One region of the Duganella sp. AC237 genome, then DNA from elsewhere that is predicted to be linked to it. Evidence: predicted binding sites of a transcription regulator. Region 1 holds the regulator's gene; each other region holds the start of a gene.
What was found. Region 1 encodes LexA, which represses DNA repair genes until DNA is damaged. Its sites were predicted from a motif close to ACTGTATNNNNATACAGT; they were not measured.

Region 1 (8,110 bases):
GCAAACCTCAGAAGGCTTCTACGACTGGACCGTCGCCAGCAAGGCCTACGCCGAGAACGAATGGAAGAACGCCGGCGAACAGTGGAACACGCCGACCAGCATCACTTTGGAAGCGGGCGCGCGGCGCGACATCGGCGTGCGCTTCGCCACGGCGCCGTCGATCCGCGCCATCGAAGCCGCCCTGATCGCGCAAAAGCGCCCGGTCGCCGTCGGCATCCCCGGCTACGTGGTGCCGACCGATCTGGAGGCGACCTTGTTCCTCAACAGTCCGCAAAAAGTCGTCGGCATCACCAGTTCGCCCGAGAACGCGCTGGCCGTCGCGCCGGTCAAGTCGAGCGCCAAAGGCTGGGCGCGCTACACGGTGCGCGGCAACGGCTTGGGACCGGCGCGCCTGTCGATCGCCTACGCCGACGGCAGCGTGCAGACGGTCAGCTACTTCGTCACCAAGCCGCTGGAGCAGACGGTGGCCGACCTCGGCAAGTTCTCCACCACCCAGCAATGGTTCGACGACAAGACAGATCCGTTCAACCGCGCGCCTGCCATCCTCACCTACGACCGCGACGCCAAGCGCATCGTCACCGACGATCCGCGCGTGTGGATCTCGGGCATGAGCGACGAAGGCGGCGGCGGCAGCTGGGTGGCGGCCATGAGCAAGCAGCTCGACAACCCGGACGCGGCCGAAGTGGCCAAGCTTGAACGGCTGGTCAACGAGACGGTGGTCGGCAAGTTGCAGGTGGCCGACGGCCCGCAGGCCGGCGCCGTGCGCAAGAGCCTGTTCTACTACGACCCGAAAGCCTTCCCCGGCTACTACAACCAGAAAGCGGACTGGAGCACCTGGACCTCATGGCCGAAGAAGGACGCGGACGACCTGGGCCGCGCTTATAACTATCCGCACGTCGCCATCGGCCACTGGGTGCTGTACCGGCTGGCGCGCAACCACGCCGGCCTGGTCACCGCGCACGACTGGCGCTGGTACTTGCAGCGCGCCTACCAGACCACGGTGGCGATGGTGCGCGACGCGCCCGAGTACGCGCAGTTCGGGCTGATGGAGGGCGACGTCTTCCTCGACATCCTGAAAGACCTGCAGCGCGAAGGCATGACGGCCGAGGCGGCCGACATGGAAGCGATGATGAAGCGGCGCGCCGACCACTGGCGCACCCTTGCCTACCCGTTCGGCAGCGAGATGGCGTGGGACTCGACCGGCCAGGCCGAGGTCTACGCGTGGATGCGCCACTTCGGCTACACCAAGCAGGCCGACATCACGCGCGAAGTGATCCTGGGCTACGACCCGGCGATCCCGAGCTGGGGCTACAACGGCAACGCCCGCCGCTATTGGGATTTCTTATATGGCGGCAAGACCGCGCGCATCGAGCGCCAGATCCACCATTACGGCTCGACCTTGAACGCGGTGCCGCTGTTCGACGCCTACCGGGCCAACCCGAGCGACCTGCACTTGCTGCGCGTGGCCTACGGCGGGCTGCTGGGCGGCATCACCAATATCGACCGCGACGGTTTCTCGTCGGCCGCCTTCCACGCCTGGCCGGACATGATGCGCTGGGACGCCTACAGCGGCGACTACGGCATGGGCTTCTACGGCCACGCGTACGCGACCGCCACTTATGTGTTGAACGACCCGACCTTCGGGTGGCTCAGCTTTGGCGGCAACATGAAAGTGGCTAATAATGGCACGGTCCAGATCGTGCCCAAGGACAGCGCACGCACGCGCCTGTTCGTGGCGCCGGCGCGTGCCTGGATCACCCTGGAGGCGGGCAAGATCGACAGCGCCACCTACGATCCGAAGAGCGGCGCGATCACGATCGAGCTCGCAGCCGCCACCGCTGCGACGCCGGCGGCCCGTCTGCTGGTCGAGAGTCCGGGGGGCAGATTCAAGCCGCAGGGCCTAGTTGCCGAGCGCGATGGCTACAAGATTCCGCTGACGGCGGCGACCACGCGCGTGCTGTTGAAGCCACGATGAAGGTGGTTGAACGAACTTTTTTCATTTTATTTCGCTGAACACAACAAATTTCCTTGCATTGCGGGCCATACTGTACAAAAATACAGACTGTCTATATACACAGGCCCAACTGCACTCATGATCAAGCTCACCGCACGTCAGGAACAAATTCTCAATCTGATCAAGGATGCCATCGAAAACACCGGCTTCCCGCCGACGCGCGCCGAGATCGCCAACGAACTGGGCTTCAAATCCGCCAACGCGGCCGAGGAGCATCTGCAGGCGCTGGCGCGCAAGGGCGCCATCGAAATCGCCGCCGGCACCTCGCGCGGCATCCGTCTGCTGGGCGTGCACGCCGAACCGGCCACGCCGAAGGTGCCGGTGTCGCTGATGATGTCGTTGCCGCTGATCGGCCGCGTGGCCGCCGGCTCGCCGATCCTGGCGCAGGAAAACCTGGAGACGAGCTACAGCGTCGACCCGGCGATGTTCTCGTCCAAGCCGGACTACCTGCTCAAGGTGCGCGGCGAATCGATGCGCGACGCCGGCATCATGGACGGCGACCTGCTGGCGGTAAAGAAGGTCGACAGCGCCAAGAACGGCCAGATCGTCGTCGCGCGGATCGGCAACGACGTCACGGTCAAGCGCTACCGCAAGACCGGCACCCTGGTCGAGCTGCTGCCGGAGAACCCGGACTTCAAGATCATCAAGGTCGACCCGGAGGCGGACGAGTTCGCGCTGGAAGGCCTGGCGGTCGGCCTGATGCGCAGCTGGCACTAAGCCCAACCCAGGCTCTCATTCCGGGGTCAGGTCCTAATGCCGCTAAGTTAAGCTCTTAGCGGCATTTTTCTTGTAAACGACGGCCGAAAGTGTTAACTTGCCGGCACGATGCTATCAGATGCCATTTCCCTCGCTATAGACCTTCCAAGCCCGCCCGACTGGAGGCGGCTAGGCGCGCATTTACCTTACGAATGGATTGAAGGGGCGCTGGCCGCCACTGACAAGGCCAGTATCCGGTCACGGCGTCTGCCGGCGCAGCAGGTCGTTTGGCTCGTCATTTCGTTGGCTTTATACCGGCATTTATCGGTCAAGGACATCGTCGACAGCCTCGACTTGGCGCTGCCGGAACTGGCTGATCGCTGCATCACCTCCAGCGCCACGACGCAGGCGCGCCAGCGCGTTGGGGCCGAGCCACTCAAATGGCTATTCGAGAAATCGGCCCAGCAGTGGATAGGCCACGACCAAGCGCATTATTTATTCAAGGGATTGCACCTGCTGGCCATGGATGGCACGACGCTGCGCCTGGCCGACAGCGCGGCCAACCGCGAGCATTTTGGCGCGCAGAATTATCCCAACGACAAGGTGGCCAGCTATCCGCAAACGCGGGCCGTCACCTTGATGATGGCCGATACCCAGCTCATCCGCGACGCCCGCTTTGGCCGCTACAGCGTCAGCGAGATGACGCACGCCCATGACCTGCTCGCCAGCGTGCCCGACGACTCGCTCACGGTGTTCGATCGCGGCTTCTTCTCGGCGCAGTTGTTGTCCAATTTAACCACGGACGGCAACAACCGCCACTTCCTCATTCCGGCGAAAACCAATACCAAATGGACCATCGTGGAAGGCACCGACGAAGACGCATTGGTGGAAATGGCGATCTCGGCGCAGGCCAGAAAGGCGACCCCACGTTGCCCAAAACGTGGCGCGCACGAGCGGTGAAGGTGGACGACGGCGACGGCGGCAAACCGCGCCACCTGCTCACTTCGCTGACAGATCGCAAAATGATCAAACGTGCTGACTTGGCTGCCTGTTATCAGCGTCGCTGGCGCATCGAGACCAGCTACAGGGAATTGAAACAGTCCATGCTGGGATCGGCGCTGACCTTACGCAGCATGAGCGTCGAAGGCACCGAGCAAGAGATCTGGGGTGCGATGATCGCCTACAACTTGATTCGCATTGAAATGGCCAAGGCGGCATTGGAGGCCAAATGCGCGCCCACCTCGATCAGTTTCCTCCTCGCCCTGACCACCATTCAGAACGAACTGATGACGATCGGGCGAGCAACCTCGCCGGGAACCATTCCGGCCAGACTCAAACGCCTGCGCGATAGGCTGGTACTCGACCTGAAGGCGCAGCGACCCGGCCGGAAATTCGACCGGGTCGTTAAAGCGGTGGCGCAGCGATATCCAGAGAAACGACTAACTAAAAAAGCTTAACTTAGCGGCATTAGGGTCAGGTCCACCATTTCTACACGCTCTCGGCCGTACGTGCGGCCACGGGGCCTTGTTTTGGCAATAAGGCTGGGCTCGTGTAGAAATGGTGGACCTGACCCTGGAGTTGTTTAGCAGCCTTCCAGGGCGCAGGCGAAGTCGTCGAGCAGGTCGTCGGTGTCTTCGATGCCGACCGAGACGCGTATCAACGATTCGGCGATGCCCATCGAGGCGCGGCGCTCGGCACCCATCTCGTAGAAAATCGTGTGCGCGACCGGAATCACCAAGGTGCGCGTGTCGCCCAGGTTCGACGCCGGAATCGCCAGCTTGAGGCGGTTCAGGAAGTCGAAGCAGTCGATCCCATCCTTCAATTCAAAACTGAGCAGCGAACCGTGCTTGCGGAACAGTTCGCTCGAGATGCCGTGCTGCGGGTGCGATGCCAGGCCCGGATAGTGGACGGCGGCCACGCGCTCGTCCGCCTCCAGGATCTCGGCCAGCGCCAGCGCGTTGGCACTGGTGCGCTCCATGCGCAGCGCCAGGGTTTCGGCGCCGACGGCGATGTGGTGCGCCGCCTCCGGCCCCAGCGAGGCGCCGAAGTCGCGCAACCCTTTGGCGCGGATCTGCGCCAGCCCCCATTGCACCGGCGCTGCCTTCTTGTAGTTCTCGTAGATATTGGGGAATCTGGTCCAGTCGTATTCGCCGGTATCGGTCAGGCTGCCGCCCAGCGCGTTGCCGTGGCCGCCGATCGATTTGGTCAGCGCGTTGACCACCAGCCCGGCGCCGACCGACTTCGGCCGGAACAGGTACGGCGTGGTCATCGTGTTGTCGACGATGTAGAGGATGCCGCGCGCCTTGCACAGCTCGCCGATGCGCTTGAGGTCCGCCACCTGCGTGCGCGGGTTGGCTATGGTTTCGACGAACACCATGCGGGTCTGGTCGGTGATGGCGGCCTCGACGTTGGCGACGTCGGTGGCGTCGACGAACGACACGCCGACGCCCTGCGCCATCGTGGTCTGCCACAGGCTGTTGGTGTTACCGAACAGGAAGGCCGACGAGACGACATGGTCGCCCGCGCGCAGCAGCGCCTGGAACACGGCGCCGATCGCGCCCATGCCGGTGGCGAAGCACAAGGTGCCGACGCCCTGCTCCATCTTGTTGACCTTGTCCTCGAGCGCGGAGATCGTCGGGTTGCCCTGGCGGCCGTAGCGGAAGCCCGGCTCCTTGCCCTGGAATACGGACGCCAGCTGGCGCGCGTCGCTATAACCGAACGCGACCGAGGTGTGGATCGGCTTGTGCAGCGAGCCATGCTCGATGCCCTTCAGGCGGTCGTTGTGCAGGATGGTGGTGGTGAAACCGTAGTGTTTCTTATCGTTCATATGCTTGGAATGGTCAAAAAAAAAGCCCGGTACGGCGAACCGTACCGGGCGCGACATCAGCCTTCGGCGGTCGCGAGATTCAGATTCAGTTGCGAGCGGCCGGCGTCCTCGTGGGTCGTCTTGGCCTTCGGGTTGTGGCGCGCGTACTCCAGCTTGTCGAGGTATTCCTTCGACACGTCGCCGGTCACATAGATGCCGTCGAAGCACGACGCTTCGAAGTTCTTCAGCTCCGGATTGACGTCGGAGATGGCGCGCTTCAACGACTCGATGTCCTGGTACACCAGGTGGTCGGCGGTGATTTCGCGGCAAACTTCCTCGGTGGTGCGGCCGTAGGCGATCAGCTCGTCGCGGGTCGGCATGTCGATGCCGTACACGTTCGGGTAGATCACCGGCGGCGCGGCCGAGGCGAAGATAACTTTCTTCGCGCCCGCTTCGCGCGCCATCTGCACGATCTCCCGGCTGGTGGTGCCGCGCACGATGGAGTCGTCGACCAGCAGCACGACCTTGTCCTTGAATTCGGAGGCGATCGCGTTCAGCTTCTGGCGTACCGATTTCTTGCGCGCGGCCTGGCCCGGCATGATGAAGGTGCGGCCGATGTAGCGGTTCTTGATGAAGCCTTCGCGGTACTCGACGTTGAGCGCCAGCGCCAGCTGGATCGCGGCCGGACGCGACGAATCGGGAATCGGCATGACGACGTCGATCTCGCCGTCCTTGAATTCGCGCTTGATCTTCTCGGCCAGGTACTCGCCCATTTTCAGGCGGGTGGCGTAGACCGAGGCGCCGTCGATGACCGAGTCCGGACGGGCCAGGTAGACGAATTCGAACACGCACGGGTTGAGCGACGGATTGTCGGCGCACTGGCGGCTATGCAGCTGCATGTCGGCATCGACGAAGACGCACTCGCCCGGCGCGACGTCGCGCAGGAAGCGGAAGCCCATGCCTTCGAGCGCCACCGATTCGGAGGCGACCAGGTACTCGGCGCCCTGCTCGGTTTCGTTGATGCCCAGGCACAGCGGACGGATGCCGAACGGATCGCGGAAGGCCAGCAGGCCGACGCCGGCGATCTGCGCGACGGCGGCGTAACCACCCTTCACACGGCGGTGCAGCACGGTGACGGCGTCGAAGATGGTGTCGGCGTCGATCGAGATGCCGGTGGTGGCCTTCTGGATTTCGTGGGCCAGCACGTTGAGCAGCACTTCCGAATCGGAGTCGGTGTTGATATGGCGGCGGTCGTTCTTGAACATCTCTTGCTTGAGCTGCTCCCAGTTGGTCAGGTTACCGTTGTGCGCCAGGGTGATGCCGAACGGGGCGTTGACGTAGAACGGTTGCGCCTCTTCCTCGCTCGACGAGCCGGCGGTCGGATAGCGGCAGTGGCCGATGCCCGAGTTGCCTTGCAGGGTGCGCATGTTGCGGGTGCGGAAAACGTCACGCACCAGGCCGTTGGCCTTGTGCATGGCGAACATGCTGCTGTGATTGGTCGCGATACCCGCTGCATCCTGGCCGCGGTGCTGCAACAGCAGCAAGGCGTCATACAGCAGTTGATTGACAGGTTGATGGGAAACGACGCCGACGATGCCACACATGATGGTGCTCCTGGACTGGGTAATACAGATTAAAGACGCAGATTAAAGACGCAGATTAAAACCGGTGGTGCAATTCAAAAGTTCACATGCTGCGCCATCGCAGCGGGAAGGAAGGTCTTGACGAGCCGGGCGCCGGTCTCGGCATACGGACTGAGCAACGCCTCCTTCCAGAAATCCTGTTGTGGGAGCGACGTCATCCCACACAAGATGACGGCGGTCAGCACGATTACAAGGCCACGGCCGACGCCGAACACGGCGCCGAGCAGGCGGTCCAGCAAGCTCAGGCCGCCGGCGTCGAGCAAGGCGCCCAGCGCCATCGCCAACAGGCCCATCAAAATGCGTACGCCGATGAACAGGGCGATGAAGGCCAGGATCAGGCGCAGCACCTCGCCCGGCACCACGGCCGGCAACATCACGGCCAGCGCGGCGGCGTAGGCGTTGGCCACCACGAAGGCGACCACCCAGCCGGCCAGCGACAGCACTTCCTTGACCAGCCCGCGCAGCATGCTGATGATGATCGACGTGACCATCACGAAGATCACCAGATAATCGAAAATCGTCACGTCAGGCGGCCTGGATCACACCGTTTCCAGGCGGCCGCTCAGGCCCATGCCGCTCAGCTTGGCGCGCACTTTTTCCGCCTCTTCCTTGTTGGTGAACGGCCCCACGCGCACGCGGGTGATCTCGCCGGAAGGCGTTTTCTGCGTGAAGGAGCTGATGCCGGCGTCCTTCAGCTTCTTGCGCAGCTCGTCCACCTTGCCCTGGTCGCTCAGCGCGGCCACTTGCAGCACGAATTTCTGGCCGGATTCGGCGGCAGCGGCCGGCTTGGCCGCGCCCTTGCCTTCCAAAATGGCGAGCGCGCGCGCGTCTTCGGACGCCTTGTCGGCAGCGGGCTTGGCGGCAGGTTTGGCGTCGGCCAGCTTGCGCTCGGCATCGGCCTTGGCTTTTGCTTCGGCCTTCGCCTCGGCCAGCTTGCGCTCGCCTTCGCGC
Region 2 (8,110 bases), 2.2 Mb from region 1:
CCGAGCCGCGCTTCGACACCGTGACCGGAAAATCGCGCGCGATGGCATGCTCGGTGCCATAGCATTGATTGAGCAGCCAGCGCACGGCGTTCTGGGTCAGCTGCTGCATCGGTATGTGCACCGACGTCAGGCCCGGGGACGAGTATTCGGCGGAGTAATCGTCATCGTAGCCGACGACGGACACCTCGTCCGGGACGTTGACGCCGGCGCGGTGGAAGGCCGCCATCGCGCCGACCGCCATTTCATCGTTGGCGCAAAACAGGCCGGTGAACCGATGGCCTTCCTCGCCCGCGTTGCGCGCTTCGATCAGGCGGCGCGTGGCGCTGAAACCGCCTTCACGGGAGAAGTCCGATTCGATCAGCTGCACGGCGAAGCGCCCGATGCCTTGGCGCTCCAGCTCCTCGAAGAAGCCTTCCATGCGCGCCTGGTTGTCCGAGGTCCCGGCCGGGCCGGAGATGACGGCCAGTCGGCGGTGTCCCGCTTCGAGCAGGGTTTGCGCCGCCAGCGCGCCGCCGTGGCGGTGGTCGGGGCAGAACGAGGCTTCCTCCAGCTGCGCGCTGTGGCGATTGAGGAAGGCCAGCTTGGGATGCATTTTGCGCAGCGCCAGCATGTCCTCGTCGTGCAGGTCGTGGCCCAGCACGACGATGCCGTCGCAATCGCGCCCGATCAGGAATTTGACCGCTTCGATCGCCTCGTCGCGCGGCGTGCCGTCGCCGCAGCCGGTGGCCACCACCACGTGGCGGCGCACGGCGCGCAGTTCGATGTCGGTTTGTTTGAGGATGGTACCGTAGTACGCGCCGAAGAACGACGGCACGTAGATGCCGATGATGCCGAGCGACTGGGCCGACAGCGAGCGGCCGATCGAGGAAGGGCGGAAGTTGAGCTGCTCGATGGCCGCCTGGACCTTTTTCATCGACTCGGCGGACACGGGGCCGGCGCCCGAGATGGCGCGCGATGCCGTCGACATGCCCACACCGGCCAGCATTGCGACGTCTTTCAGCGTTGCCACGTGTTCTCCCGAGCTTGGTGAATCTATATTGGTGAAGCGCTATCCTAGCATGATCTCCCTATGAGAATAGGGTATAATCGTCGATTGCTCGTAATTTTCATGGCGTATTTCGCAACCCCAGGCAACCTATCATGCAATCGCAACCACTCTCCCGTATCACCAAGCCCGCCGCCGCCAGCACCTCCGTGACGGGTGCCGCACCGAAGGTCGGCTTCGTCTCGCTCGGCTGCCCCAAGGCGCTGGTCGACTCCGAACAGATCCTCACCCAGCTGCGCGCCGAAGGCTACGAGACGGCCAAGTCGTATGATGGCGCCGATCTGGTGATCGTCAACACCTGCGGCTTCATCGACGCCGCCGTGCAGGAATCGCTCGACGCGATCGGCGAAGCGCTGGCCGAAAACGGCCGGGTGATCGTGACCGGCTGCCTGGGCGCGAAAAAAGACGCCGCCGGCGACGACATCATCATGAAGGTGCACCCGAAGGTGCTGGCCGTGACCGGCCCGCACGCGCTGGCCGAGGTGATGGACTCGGTCCACTTCCACCTGCCGAAACCGCACGAGCCGTTCATCGACCTGGTGCCGGCGCAGGGCATCAAGCTGACGCCGAAGCACTACGCCTACCTGAAAATCTCGGAAGGCTGTAACCACCGCTGCAGCTTTTGCATCATCCCGTCGATGCGCGGCGACCTGGTGTCGCGTCCCATCGCGGACCTGATGCTGGAGGCGGAAAACCTGTTCAAGTCGGGCGTGAAGGAACTGCTGGTGATCTCGCAGGACACGTCCGCCTACGGCGTCGACGTCAAGTTCCGCACCGGCTTCTGGAACGGCCGTCCGATCAAAACGCACATGACGCAACTGACCGAGGCGCTGGGCGAGCTGGCCAAGTCCTACGGCGCCTGGGTGCGTCTGCACTACGTCTATCCGTATCCGCACGTCGACCAAATCATCCCGATGATGGGCGACGGCCATATTCTGCCTTACCTGGACATCCCGATGCAGCACGCGCATCCGGACGTGTTGAAGCGCATGAAGCGCCCGGCCAGCGGCGAAAAAAACCTCGACCGCATCCAGGCATGGCGCAAGATGAATCCGGACCTGACGATCCGCTCGACCTTCATCGCCGGCTTCCCGGGCGAGACCGACGCCGAATTCGAGTACCTGCTGGACTTCCTGAAAGAAGCGCAGATCGACCGCCTGGGTTGCTTCGCCTACTCGCCGGTCGAAGGCGCGACCGCCAATGAGCTGGCCAATCCGGTTCCGGAAGAACTGCGCGAAGAGCGTCGCGGCCGCGTGATGTTGCTGCAGGAAGAGATTTCGAAGAACCGCCTGAAGGCCAAGGTCGGCAAGACCGTGCGCGTGCTGATCGATGAAGTCAACCGCAGCGGCGGCGTCGGCCGCTCCAGCGCCGATGCGCCGGAAATCGACGGCGTTGTGTATGTCAAACCGCCGTACGAGCCGCACAAGAAGCTGGTCGTCGGCCAGTTCATCGACGTCAAGATCACCACCTCCGACGCCCACGACCTGTGGGGCGAGGCGCAGTAATCAGCATGAAGGCGGACCCGCTGTGGTCCGCCTTTTTTTTCACCTGGCTTAATGTGTTTAGGACATGACGATTAAAAAATCCCCGCAAACGGCACTGATCCATTCCGACTACCAGGCGCCGGAAGGTTTCGCCGCCTTCCCCAGCGCGATCCACCACGCGTCGACGGTACTGTTCAAGAACGTCGCGGCCATGCGCTCGGGCGACTGGAAAGAGAAGAACGCCTATACCTACGGCCTGCATGGCACCCCGACCACCTTCACCCTGGAGGGGCGGCTGGCAGAAATCGAAGACGGCAAGCACTGCCTGCTGGCGCCGAGCGGCCTGGCTGCCATCGCGATGGTCGATTTCGCGCTGCTCAAGGCCGGCGACGACGTGCTGCTGCCCGATAACGTCTACAACCCGAATCGGGAACTGGGGCGCTGGCTGTCGGCCGATTTCGGCATCACCGCGCGCTACTACGATCCGTTGATCGGCGCCGGCATCGCCGCGCTGATCCAGCCCAACACAAAGCTGATCTGGACCGAGGCGCCGGGATCGGTGTCGATGGAGGTCCCGGACCTGCCCGCCATTTGCGCGGCGGCGCACGCGCGCGGCGTGCTGGTCGCGCTGGATAACACCTGGTCGGCCGGCCTGGCGCTGCGCGGTTTCGATCTGGGCGTCGACATCATCATGCAGGCGCTGACCAAGTACCAGTCCGGCGGCTCGGATGTGCTGATGGGCGCCGTGATCACGCGCGACGCCGCGCTCAATGAGCGACTGAGCATGGCGCACATGCGGCTCGGCATGGGCGTCGGCGCGGACGACGCCTATCTGGTGCTGCGCGGCCTGCCGACGATGCGACTGCGCTTCGACGCGCACGACGCCGCCGCCCGCAAGCTGGCGTCGTGGCTGCAAGCCCGTCCCGAGATCACCAGGGTGCTGCATCCGGCCTTTGCCGATTGTCCGGGCCACGACATCTGGAAGCGCGATTTCAGCGGCGCGGGCGGCTTGTTCTCGGTGCTGTTCGATTCGCGCTTCACCGAAGAACAGACCGACCGCTTCGTCGATGCGCTGGAACTGTTCAAGATCGGTTACAGCTGGGGAGGCGCCAACAGCCTGGTGATGCCGTACCGGATACAGCACATGCGCAAGGACTGGAACGACCAGGGCATTCTGGTGCGCTTCAACGTCGGCCTGGAAGACGTCAACGATTTGATCGCGGATATCGAACGCGCGATGGGAGCAATGCAGTGAGCCGTTTTTGGAGTGACATCGTTCACGAACTGACGCCGTACACGCCGGGCGAGCAGGTTCGCATGCCCAACCTGATCAAACTGAACACCAACGAGAACCCATACGGGCCGTCGCCAAAGGCGGTGGCGGCGATGCAGGCCGCCGTTGGCGATTCGCTGCGGCTGTACTCCGATCCCGCCAGCACAGCGGTCAAGGAGGCGGTGGCGAGGCGCTTCGGCCTGACGCGGGCGCAGGTCTTCGTCGGCAACAGCTCGGACGAAGTACTGGCCCATACCTTCCACGCGCTGCTCAAGCACGACAAGCCGCTGCTTTGCCCGGACATCAGCTACAGCTTTTATCCGACCTATTGCAGCCTGTATGGCATCGAGGCGCGCCAAGTGCCGCTGAACGCGCAGTTCGAGATCGATGTCGCCGATTACGCGCAGCCGTGTGGCGCCATCATCATCGCCAATCCGAACGCGCCGACCGGCATCGCGCTGCCGCTCGACCGGATCGAAGCGCTGCTGGCCGCGCATCCGGACCAGGTGGTGGTGATCGACGAAGCCTATGTGGACTTCGGCGCCGACAGCGCCATCGCGCTGCTGGACCGTTACGACAATCTGCTGGTCGTGCAGACCTTGTCCAAATCCCGTTCGCTGGCCGGCCTGCGGGTCGGTTTCGCGGTTGGCGATCCGGACCTGATCGCGGGGCTGGAGCGGGTGAAGAACAGCTTTAACTGCTATCCGCTGGGGCAGGTGGCGCAGGCGGGCGCCGTTGCGGCAATCGAGGACACGGCGTATATGGAGCAGACGTCGCAAGCGATCATCGCCACGCGCGCGTGGCTGACGGCGCGGATGCTGGAGCTGGGCTTCGAGGTGCTGCCGTCGCGGGCGAACTTAATTTTCGCCCGTCATCCGGGGCACGACGGCGCGGCCATCGCGGCGGCGCTGCGCGAGCGGGCCATCCTGGTGCGGCATTTTAAACAGCCGCGCATCGACCAGTTCCTGCGGATTTCAATCGGTACGGATGCGGAATGCGCGGCGCTGATTGAGGCGTTAACAGCGATAGTTTTCTAAATCACGTGGGGCGGATTAGCGTAGCGTAATCCGCCATGTATGCGCCGTCGGCGGTTCAAAGATGGCGGATTACGGCGTTCCGCCTAATCCGCCCTACGTGGAACCGTGGCGGAATTGCGGCCGCCGGCAAAATACCGGGTCAAAGGTCGGACAACGCACACTCTCGATTCCCTATTGCGCTGGATCATTGCTATACTGTGTTTTTATACAGTATCAAGCATCGGGGCGAGCATGGAGTTGACGGACAAGCTGGAGATCCTGGCCGATGCGGCCAAGTATGACGCTTCTTGCGCCAGCAGCGGAGCGCCGAAGCGCAACTCGATCGGCAAGGACGGTTTCGGCGCGACTACCGGCATGGGCATTTGCCACAGCTATACGCCGGACGGCCGCTGCGTGTCGCTGCTGAAAATCCTGCTCACCAATTACTGCCTGTACGATTGCCAATACTGCGTCAACCGCCGCACCTCGAACGTGCCGCGCGCCCGCTTTACTGTGGCTGAAGTGGTTAAATTAACCACCGATTTCTATCTCCGCAATTACATCGACGGGCTGTTTCTCAGTTCCGGCATCATCCAGTCGGCCGATTACACGATGGAGCAGCTGGTGCAGGTGGCGCGCGAACTGCGCGAGGTGCACCAGTTTCGCGGCTACATACACCTGAAGACGATTCCGGACGCCGATCCGGCGCTGATCGCTGCCGCCGGCCGCTACGCGGACCGCTTGAGCGTCAATATCGAGCTGCCGACGCAGGACAGCGTGCAAAAGCTGGCGCCGGAAAAAAGCGTCCACACGATCAAACTGGCGATGGGCTCCATCCGCCGCAAGCTCGATGAAAAGGCAGAGGAGCCCAAGTCGCCGCGTTTCGCGCCGGCCGGGCAGAGCACGCAAATGATCGTCGGCGCCGACGCCAGCGATGACCAGCAGATCCTGACGACCGCGGAGACGCTGTACGGCAGCTACAAGCTCAAACGCGTGTACTACTCGGCCTTCAGCCCGATCCCGCAAAGTCCGAAAAGCGTGCCGCTGGCGCCGCCGCCGATGCTGCGCGAGCACCGGTTGTACCAGGCCGATTTCCTGCTGCGCAGCTACGGCTTCCAGGTGAAAGAGCTGCTGCCGGCGACCGGCAATCTGGCGCTCGACATCGATCCCAAGCTGGCGTGGGCACTGGAGCACCGCGAGCATTTTCCGATGGACCTTAATCGCGCCGAGCCGCACATGATCGCGCGCATCCCCGGCATCGGCTTGCGCAACGCCCAGCGCCTGATCGATCTGCGGCGGCTGCGGCAAATCCGTTACGCCGATCTGTCGCGGCTGCGCTGCAGTATGAAGAAGATTTCGCCTTTCATCATCACGGCCGACTACTTCCCGTCCAACGATGCCGGTCCGTCCGAGCATTTGCGCCGCGCCATGGCCGACGCGCCCCAGCAGATGAACCTGTGGCCGGAGCTGCAGGCGGCATGATGCGGCGGGTGGTCCAGTCGTTCGACGAATGGCGCGACGCGGCACGCGAGCTAATCGCGCGCCACGTCGCGCCCGAATTCGTAGAATGGTTATCGCAGCCGGAGGATGGCGATTTGTTCTCCGCCGCGCCGCTGGAAGAAGCCGGCGGCGCGCCCGACGCCAATGCGACAACGACGACCACCCTGCGGCTGCCGCGCCAGTTGATGGAGCTACTCGTCAGCGCCGCCTGCTTCAGCGCCCCCGACCGCTGGTCCTTTCTGTACAAGGTGGTCTGGCGCTGGCACTTGGGCGAGCGTGATGTGATTTCGCCGGCCGATGCCGATGGCGCGCGGCTGCACGGGATGGTCAAGGCTGTTCATCGGGAGGAGCATGACATGCACGCGTATGTACGTTTTCGCGAACGCAAGGAAGAGGATGGCGCGCCGCGCTTCGTCGCCTGGTTCGAACCCACGCACGAAGTGCTGCCGCAGGTGGCGCGGCATTTCGCCCGCCGCATGGGCAATGTCACGTGGATGATCGCCACGCCGGCGGCGGCCGTGCTGTGGGATGGCGAACATCTGCACGAGGCGCCGTCGCTGATGCGCAGCGCGGCCGATATCGAGGACGCCGGCGAGGCGCTGTGGCTGACCTACTACCGCAGCATCTTCAACCCCGCGCGCCTGAACGCCGACCTGCTGCGCAGCCATATCCCGTCGCGTTTCTGGAAGAATTTGCCGGAAGGGGCGATCGTGCCGGCGATGGTCAGCGCGGCGGCCAATGGCGAGCGGCGCACCGGCCAGACCGGCACCGTGGGCCGGCGCGGCGGCGCCACCACCATCCCGATCGCCCCGGAACGCGCGCAGCCGCAGCGCGAGCAGCCTACCACGCTCGACCAATGCCGCCGCTGCGACCTGTGGGAGAACGCAACGCAAGCGGTGCCCGGCGTCGGGCCGAAGCGGGCGCGCATCATGCTCGTCGGCGAGCAGCCGGGCGATCAGGAGGATTTACAGGGACTGCCGTTCGTCGGCCCGGCCGGCGCGGTGCTGGAGAAGGCCATGGCGCAGGCGGGCATGGAGCGCGACAGCATCTACCTGACCAACGCCGTCAAGCACTTCAAGTGGGAGCTGCGCGGCAAACGCCGGCTGCACAAGACGCCGGCGCAGAAGGAGATCTCCGCCTGCCACCTTTGGCTGGAGGAGGAGTTGGCGCGCGTGCGTCCGGACGTGGTGGTGGCGCTCGGCAGCACGGCGCTGAAATCGGTGCTGCAGGACGGCAGCGTGACGATGAAGTCGGTGATGGACGCGCCGGTCCAGCACGACGGACGCTGGGTGGTGACGGTGTACCATCCGTCGTACGTGCTGCGGGCGCCGGACGAGGCCACGCGCCGGCAGGCCTACGAGGTGATCGTCGAAGGCCTGCGAGAGGCGAAGCGCTTGCTCGGCGACGATTAGATTGGCGCGGCCGAGTTTTCGTTGAGGCGGATAAAACCGATGATTAAGCGATAGGCTTTCCAGATCCAGGCGCCGACCCACACCAGCCAGGCGACCGGAATGCCGATGATGGTGGCCGCCAGCAGGCCGCCAACGGCCATCCAGACCACGTACCACCAGAATGAGCGGATCATCCACGTGTGATGGCTGTGCACGAACGTGCCCTCCGTGCCCGGGCGCTGCACGTAATTGACGATCAGCGGTATCACCGAGAACAAGCCCAGCGAAAAAACGAAACTCACGCCGTGGACCACGTAGAGCCACCATGCGGTGGTCTTAGCAGAGCCGACCCGGCTATCCAGAACCAATTCCTGCGACATGGTATTTCCTTTAAAGTTGAT
Region 3 (8,110 bases), 270 kb from region 1:
CCACCACCTGCCGCAAACCGGCCACGTCGTCCTGCAACCAGGGCAGTTGCAACTCGCCGTCCGCCAGCTCGCCCTCGGCCGGGTGGTAGCGCACCGACGGCAGCAGCGCGCCAGCGCCAACCTGGCCCGGCGCCACCAGCTGTTCGATGTCGAACAGCTGGATGTCGGCTTTGCCGGGCGCCGAATAGGCCAGCACCGTATTGGTGGTGCCAAGGTCGATGCTGACGATGTATTGACTCATGCTCAGGCGGCGATACTTTCAGTGGCGCCCGAGCGCACGTCGAACTCCACTTTCCAGCGCTGGCCGTCGTTTGCCACGGCCAGCAATTCGAGCGTGCCCGATTCGGTCGCCATCGCGTGCAGGCGCACCTGCACCACATCGCCGGCCTGACGGCCTTCCGGCGAGAGCGTGGCCTGGATCTCGTTCAACTCGATCAGTTCCTCCGGACCCCAGAAGTCCAGCAGGTCGCCGATCTGGTCTTGCCGGCGCACGGAGGAGCCGAAGAAGCGGAACTGCACCGGCTCGCCGACGACCAGGCCAAACTCCTGGTTCGGCAGTTCGATCTCGCTGCCTTCCTCCATGCCGAACGGCGCCACGCACAGCGCCTGGATCGGCGGTTCCATGCCGGGGATGGCCGGCATCGAGGACTCGATCGCCACGTAGTAGGCGCGCGCCGTGCCGCCGCGAATCCGCACGCCGCTGCCCCTGCGCACATAGCTGTAATAAGCCGCGCCGCGCGCGACCGCCAGATCCAGGTCGGCGCCGCCCAGCATGCGGGCCGGCTCCGCGCCTTCCATATACAGCCAGTCATTGAGCGTGCCCATGACGCGTTGCGCCAACAGCTCGGACTTGAACACGCCGCCGTTGAACAGCACCGCCGTCGGATGCAGGAAGGTGGCGTCGGCACTGTGCTTGCCGGCGTAGCCTTCCAGTTCGCTGGTGGCGCCGACCTGGCGTGCCAGGAACGCGGCGAGGTGTCGGGTGATGCCCGCGTCCTGCGCATACGGCAGGCCAAGCTGGGTCAGGCCCGCGCGCGTGCGCACGGCGGGACGTGCCGCCGCGTCCACCGCCGGGAAGAAGCCGTCGAGAATAAAGGTGGTCACCTCGTCACGTGTCAGCTCGGTGCGGATCGAGCCGCCGATCAGTTTCGAGCCACGGCTCGGCACCACGATAGGCCAGGTGTCGACGGTCGCATCGGCCAGCAGCTTTTCCTTGGCCGTGCGGCAGCCGTAGGTCAGCGCGCGCATTTGCCAGGCGTCGAGCTGGGTGCCGTTGGCGGCCAGCTTGCGCGCCACCAGATGGGCCAGCGCCAAATCCATATTGTCGCCGCCGAGCAGAATGTGATCGCCCACCGCGATGCGGTGCGGCTCCAGGATGCCGTCGCGTTCCAGCACGGCGATCAGCGAAAAGTCGCTGGTGCCGCCGCCGACGTCCACCACCAGGATGATGTCGCCCGGTTTGACCTCTTTGCGCCAGCGGCCTTCGCTGCCCTGGATCCAGCTATACAGGGCCGCCTGCGGCTCCTCCAGCAAGGTCAGATTGGTGTAGCCTGCCGCGCGGGCCGCGTCGGCCGTCAGTTCGCGCGCGCCCGGGTCGAAGGAGGCGGGAATCGTCACCGTCACGGCCTGTTCGCCGAACGGCGCCTCCGGGTGCGCCTGCTCCCACGCCTGGCGCAGGTGCGACAGGTAGCGGGTCGACGCCTCCAGTGGCGAGACGCGCGTGACTTCTTCCGGCGCGTCGTTCGGCAACAGGGCGCTGCGGCGGTCCACGCCCGGGTGGCTCAACCAGCTCTTGGCGCTGGAGACCAGGCGGATCGGCGTGGTGGCGCCACGGCTGCGCGCCATCTCGCCGGCCACGCCGGTTTGTTCTGCCGCCGACTGCTGCCATGGCAGGCTCAAATCGCCCGGCGCCAGTTCGTTGGCGTGCGGCAAATACAGGAAGGACGGCAGCAGCGCCAGGTCTTCCACCGTGCCTGGTGCGGTCAGTTGCGGAATCGCCAGCACGCCGTGCTGGGTTTTTTCGCCGTCGCTGGTGGTCAGGTCGACATAGGACAGCGCGCTGTGGGTGGTGCCAAGGTCGATGCCGATGGCGTAGCGTGGGTCGCTCATAATTCCACCTCCGCCGGTGCCAGGATGGCCGCGTCGTGCGCTTCGGCCAGTTTCGGCAGGCGCACGTTCGACGCGCGCCAGCCGCGATGGCTCAAGGCGCCACGGAACGGCGCCTTGCCGACCACGTTGCCGGTCAGGCGCACGGCGCTGGCGTCGAAGCCTTCCTCCAGCACCACGCGGCTGCCTTCGGCCTCGCTGCGCACCGCTTCGATGGTGAAGTGCTCGCGCAGCACCTTGCCGCAGCCTTCGTGCACCACGCGCGCGGCGGCGCCGATGTCGGCGTCCGAGTAGGCGCTCAGGTTCTCCTGGGTGAAGTCGATCAGGCGCGCTTCGCGCTGGAACAGGCCAAGCAGCTGAAGCGCGGCGTCCGGCGTGGCGACGCGCAGCGTGACCGGGGCCGGGGCAGGCACGGGAGCCGGCGCGGGGACGGGAGCAGGTGCGGAAACCGGCGCGGCGGACGGCTGCGGCTCGCCGGCGGCGATGCGCGCCAGGCGGGCGGCGTACTCGGCGTCGGACAGCGCGCGGAAGAAGGCGCCGATGGCGATCGATATCCGGCTAAAAAAAGACGGCAACGGTTGAGTCGAATTGTTCATGTTTAGCTCGCGTAGAGTGAGCCGGGCCGCTGCCTGGGGCGGCAGCCTGGCGGAATGTGGGGTGGGGGCGCGCGTGGCGCGGGGAAAGTCTTCCCCCGGAAGCCCCGCATGATACCAGTTCGGGCGCGGGCGCCAAAGGCGCGAGGGCCGCACCGTTGATTTTTCGCTTGATATGGCCATTTGGAGCGCTTAGAATACTGGATATATATACAGTATTGGCGCAGTAGTGGCGATCCCCGCCCGGCGCTCGGCCCCAGCGATCATGAACCACGACGAAAACAACCAAGAGCACGTGATGCTGCCGCCGCCTTCGCTGAAGGCGCAAAAGGGCCGTGGCGCGGTATCGAACCTGCAGGGGCGCTTCGAGGTCAACGCGCGCGAAGCCTATGACGACGGCTGGGAGCGCGAGGAAGAGGAGGCGTCGCCGTGGAAAACCCAGGTCACCGACGAATATTGTAAATCGATTTTGAGCCGGAACGCCTCGCCGGACCTGCCGTTCAGCGTCTCGCTGAACCCGTATCGCGGCTGCGAGCACGGCTGTATTTACTGTTTCGCCCGTCCCACGCACAGTTATCTCGGCCTGTCGCCCGGCATGGACTTCGAGAGCAAGATTTTCGCCAAGGTCAACGCGCCGGAAATGCTGCGGCGCGAGCTGGCCAAGGCCGGCTACGAGCCCGAATCGATCGCGCTTGGCGTCAATACGGACGCCTACCAGCCCTGCGAGCGCGAGCGCAAGCTCACGCGCCGCGTGCTGGAAGTGCTGCAGGAATGCCAGCACCCGGTTGGCCTGATCACCAAATCATCGCTGATCGAGCGGGATATCGATATCCTCTCGGCGATGGCGGCCAAGCGGCAGGCCGGCGTCGCCATCACGCTCACAACCCTGGACCCGGCCATCTCGCGCACGCTTGAACCGCGCGCGGCGGCCCCGGCGCGCCGGCTGCGCACGATCCGCACCTTGACCGACGCCGGCATTCCGGTGGCCGTCAGCGTCGCGCCCATCATTCCGTTCGTCACCGAGCCGGATATCGAGCGCCTGCTGGAAGCGGTCAAGGAAGCCGGCGCCGTTACCGCGCACTACACGGTGCTGCGGCTGCCGTGGGAGGTGGCGCCGCTGTTCCAGCAATGGCTGCAGGCGCACTTCCCGGAGCGGGCGCAGCGCGTGATGAACCGCGTGCGTGAGATGCGCGGCGGCAAAGACTACGACAGCACGTTTGGCTCCCGCATGAAAGGCGAGGGCGTGTGGGCGGAATTGATACGGCAACGCTTCAAGATCGCCACCGAGCGCCTCGGGCTGTCGGGCAAGGGCAGCCGCTTTCACAGCATGGACGCGTCGCAGTTCACCCGTCCGCTGGTGGTGCCGCCGTTGGGCGCGCGCGCCAAGCCGGCCAGTGAGGGCCAGTTGGATTTATTCTGACGGAACCGTAGGAGGAGGGGCGTTCAACGCGGCCAGGTGCCGTTCGATCTCGAAGACATGCTGATCGTGGCGGCCCAGTTCGCGCAGGGCATGCGCCAGGTGATTGAGGTAGTCGCTGTTCGGGCCGCTGGGGCCGATGGAGCGCGCGATGTGGCGCGCGATCTCCTGTTCGGACGCCTCGCCCAGGAAGGCCGTGTTGTCCGGCGTGGCAATGTAGACCAGGCCAACGACGCTGTCACTGTCACTGTCACTGCCGCTGTTACTACCGCTGTCGCCATCATCGAACGATATGGTCGTCGCCAGCCGCAAGTAGCCGTTCTTCTCGCGGTGGTCCAGGTGGGCGAACACTTCCGGCGTGACCAGGTAAGCCATGCCATGGCAAATGGCGCCCGCTTGCTCGATGATGGTGACCACGCGGCCCGGCGCTTCCGGGGTGCCGCGATGGTCATGCGAGCCTTGCCAAAAGCGGCGGGTCCAGTTGGTAATGCTGGCCGGACGGCGTTGCAGGTAGGGGAAGTCGGCCTTGTAGATCAGCGAGCCGTAGCCGAACAGCCAAACGCTGTGGTGGCCGTCAAACTGATCCATCATCTGGTTGATGGCGATGGTGTCTGCTGTCATGATCGATGCTGGTTTAGCGCCCGGCGGCTTCATTTTCGATATGCAAAATATTCATATACCGAAGCATACACACGCCGCATAGCGGGCGGTAGTGGGGAAAATGTAAGTTATCTTAAGCGAGCGGAACGTTCCACTCGTGCGCCGCGATGTACTCCCGCAGGAAGGCGACAAAACTCTCGGCCGCCGGCGACAACGCCCGCGCGTTGCGCGTATAGACAAAAAAACGACGCGTGAGCGCGGGATCGACCAGCTGACGCATCCGCAATCCATACAACTGCACCATTTTTTCCGCGTACGGCAGGCACACGGTAATCCCCAGCCGCGCATGCACCATTGCCAGCGCTGTGGTCATGAAGGTCACCTCGTTGTAGGGGCTGAGCGACAGCTCGCGAAACGACACATGCATATCGCGCAGCAGCCGCTCGGTGAACTGCCCCTGCAAGGAAATGAAGGGGAAATCGTTGATGTCGGCCCAGGGGATGCGCTCGCGCGACTCCAGCGCATGCCCGGGCGGAAACACCACCACGAAGGGCATGTCGAACAGCGGCAGCGCTTCGATCTCGGTGTTGGCATCGCGCTCCGGGCCGATGCCGAAGTCGGCCTCGCCGCTGAACACGCGCGCCGACACCTGCTCGACCGGGCTGTCGGCCAGCCGCACCTGCACGTCCGGATAACGGGCGGAATAGGCGGCGATGGCCTCGGGCAGCAAGGTGCACGAGAGCATCTGCGGCGCGGCGATGCGCACGATCCCCTGCTTGAGCGCCTTGCGGCTGGCGATGTCGGCCATCGCGCGGTCCAGATCCTGCAGCATCTTCTCGAACAACGGCGTCAGTTCGCGTCCCACCTCCGACAATTGCGTCTTGCGCGTGGTACGCTCGACGACACGCACGCCGAGCATCTGCTCGAGCTCCTTGATCTGGCCGCTGAGCGCCGATTGCGTCAGGTTGAGGTGGTCCGCCGCCAGCGTGAAACTGCCGGTTTTGGCCAGGGCGACCAGTGCCCGCATTTGCCGCAAACTTGGATTCATGGGAAAACCTGATAAATAGCGGGAAAAATACTGTTTGTATGATATCTGAGATTCGCTTCTAATGTCGACAAACTGAACTGGAGGCAATTATGAAAATCGAACAAATTCACCACGGAGCTCAGGTATGAAGCTCGCCACATTAAAAGACGACAGCCGCGATGGTCGTCTGGTCGTGGTCAGCCGCGACCTGTCGCAATACCAGCTGGTGCCAAAAATATCGGCCACGCTGCAGCATGCGCTGGATCATTGGGACCTGGTCGCGGACCGGCTGGAGGCGGTGTACACCCTGCTCAACGCCGGCGACGCGGTCGACGCCAAACCGTTCGACCAGCAAGCCTGCCACTCGCCGCTGCCGCGCGCCTATCAGTGGGCGGATGGCTCGGCCTACATCAACCACGTTGAGCTGGTGCGCAAGGCGCGCAACGCCGAGGTGCCGGCGTCGTTCTACACCGACCCGCTGATGTACCAGGGCGGCTCGGACAGTTTTATCGGCCCGCGCGATCCGATCTACGCGCTGTCGGAGGAATGGGGCATCGACCTGGAGGCCGAGGTGGCCGTCATCACCGGCGACGTGCCGATGGGCGTGGGCGTGGCCGATGCCGGCAAGGCGATCCGGCTCGTCATGCTGGTCAACGACGTCTCGCTGCGCAACCTGATCCCCAATGAACTGGCCAAGGGCTTCGGCTTCTTCCAGTCCAAGGCGGCCAGCGCGTTCTCGCCGGTGGCCGTTACGCCGGACGAGTTGGGCCTCGACTGGACCGACAGCAAACTGCATCTGCCGCTGCTGGTCGACATCAACAGCAAGCCGTTCGGCAAGCCCAATGCGGGCGAAGACATGACCTTCAGCTTCGCCCAGCTGGTGGCCCACGCCGCCGCCACGCGGGAGCTGGCGGCCGGCACCATCATCGGCTCCGGCACCGTCTCCAACAAGCAGGGCGGCCTCCATGGGTCGAGCATCGACAACGGCGGCGTCGGATACTGCTGCCTGGCCGAAGTGCGCATGTATGAAACCATCGAGACCGGCAAGCCGCAAACGGGCTACCTCAAATTCGGCGACAGCGTGCGCATCGAGATGCGTGACGCGCAGGGCGCCAGCATCTTCGGTGCGATCGAGCAGACCGTCGCGCATTATGGGGAGCGTCGCCAATGAAGCTGTACACTTACTTCCGCAGTTCAGCCGCCTACCGGGTGCGGATCGCGCTCAATCTCAAGGGATTGGCGTACGAGGCGCAGCCTGTGCATCTGCTGCGCGACGGCGGACAGCATCTGGCCGACGCTTATCGCGCGGTCAATCCGTCCACGCTGCTGCCGACGCTGGAGGACGACGACGGCGCCGTCGTAGGCCAGTCGCTGGCGATACTGGAATATCTGGACGAGACGCGGCCGCAAACGCCCTTGCTGCCGGCCGATCCGGCGGGCCGCGCCCGCGTGCGCGCGTTGGCGTTGACGGTGGTGGCCGATACGCACCCGTTGGGGAATCTGCGTGTACTCAAGTACATCAAGGGCGAGATGGGGCTGACCGAGGAGGTCAAGCTGGCGTGGCATCGGCACTGGCTACGCAGCGGACTGGAGACGCTGGAAGCCCTGCTGGCCGGGGATGCGCGCACGGGTGTCTACTCGCACGGCGACACGCCGACGTTGGCAGATTGCTGTCTGGTGCCGCAGGTGTTCAACGCGCAGCGGTTCGAGGTCGATACGGCGCCTTTCCCGACCGTCATGCGCATCAACGCCGCCTGCGCCGCGCTACCCGCGTTTCAGCAAGCGCACCCGTCGCAGCAGCCGGACGCCGAGTAACGCATCTTCCAACGATTGGTCTAACGTCAAGCGGCGCGCAACGCATCGACAATCTTCATGCGCGCCGCGCGCAGCGCTGGCAGCACGCCGCCGATAAACCCCATCACCAGCGAAAACACCAGCGTCTTGACGACGATATCGGCCGTCAGCCTGAACCCGAACGCCAACTCGGAGAACGACTGAAAGTTCGTGGTCGAGAAAGAGATAAACTGCATCAGCGACGCGCACCCCAGCCCCAGCACGCCGCCCACCACCGCCAGCAGCATCGACTCCGCCAAAAACGCCGCGAGAATACTCCGCCGCTGAAATCCCAATGCCCTCAGCGTGCCGATTTCACCCACCCGGTTGGCGACCGACGCATACATCGTGATCGTCGCCCCGATCATCGCCCCGATCGAAAAGATCACCGACAAGATCAGCCCCAGCACGCTGATGAAGGTCGACAGCGCCTTCGACTGGTCCGCATAAAAAGTCTGCTCGCGCTTGGCATCAAGGGTCAGGCGTTGATCGCCCTCGATATCCTTCCTGAAACCGTCGAATAGCGACGCGCCG

Region 2: the regulator LexA is predicted to act here: its motif matches at 5,034-5,051, upstream of AC0IYS_RS13670 (putative DNA modification/repair radical SAM protein).
Region 3: the regulator LexA is predicted to act here: its motif matches at 2,899-2,916, upstream of AC0IYS_RS22100 (PA0069 family radical SAM protein).

What each region holds. Positions count from the first base shown of each region.
Region 1 covers NZ_CEEDEW010000003.1:5,230,116-5,238,225, forward strand. The annotation lists gene AC0IYS_RS23180 (DUF5695 domain-containing protein) at 1-1,975, shown strand, start outside; gene lexA (transcriptional repressor LexA) at 2,093-2,731, shown strand; partial or broken gene AC0IYS_RS23190 (IS4 family transposase) at 2,840-4,167, shown strand; gene AC0IYS_RS23195 (cystathionine gamma-synthase family protein) at 4,293-5,537, opposite strand; gene purF (amidophosphoribosyltransferase) at 5,594-7,120, opposite strand; gene AC0IYS_RS23205 (CvpA family protein) at 7,195-7,683, opposite strand; gene AC0IYS_RS23210 (SPOR domain-containing protein) at 7,699-8,110, opposite strand, start outside.
Region 2 covers NZ_CEEDEW010000003.1:2,996,119-3,004,228, forward strand. The annotation lists gene AC0IYS_RS13650 (LacI family DNA-binding transcriptional regulator) at 1-1,009, opposite strand, end outside; gene rimO (30S ribosomal protein S12 methylthiotransferase RimO) at 1,141-2,550, shown strand; gene AC0IYS_RS13660 (cystathionine beta-lyase) at 2,615-3,784, shown strand; gene hisC (histidinol-phosphate transaminase) at 3,781-4,839, shown strand; gene AC0IYS_RS13670 (putative DNA modification/repair radical SAM protein) at 5,071-6,300, shown strand; gene AC0IYS_RS13675 (UdgX family uracil-DNA binding protein) at 6,297-7,730, shown strand; gene AC0IYS_RS13680 (DUF4870 family protein) at 7,727-8,089, opposite strand.
Region 3 covers NZ_CEEDEW010000003.1:4,964,137-4,972,246, reverse strand. The annotation lists gene AC0IYS_RS22115 (Hsp70 family protein) at 1-241, opposite strand, end outside; gene AC0IYS_RS22110 (Hsp70 family protein) at 244-2,109, opposite strand; gene AC0IYS_RS22105 (DUF2760 domain-containing protein) at 2,106-2,702, opposite strand; gene AC0IYS_RS22100 (PA0069 family radical SAM protein) at 2,965-4,119, shown strand; gene AC0IYS_RS22095 (gamma-glutamylcyclotransferase) at 4,111-4,737, opposite strand; gene AC0IYS_RS22090 (LysR family transcriptional regulator) at 4,850-5,764, opposite strand; gene AC0IYS_RS22085 (fumarylacetoacetate hydrolase family protein) at 5,889-6,914, shown strand; gene maiA (maleylacetoacetate isomerase) at 6,911-7,558, shown strand; gene AC0IYS_RS22075 (ABC transporter permease) at 7,585-8,110, opposite strand, start outside.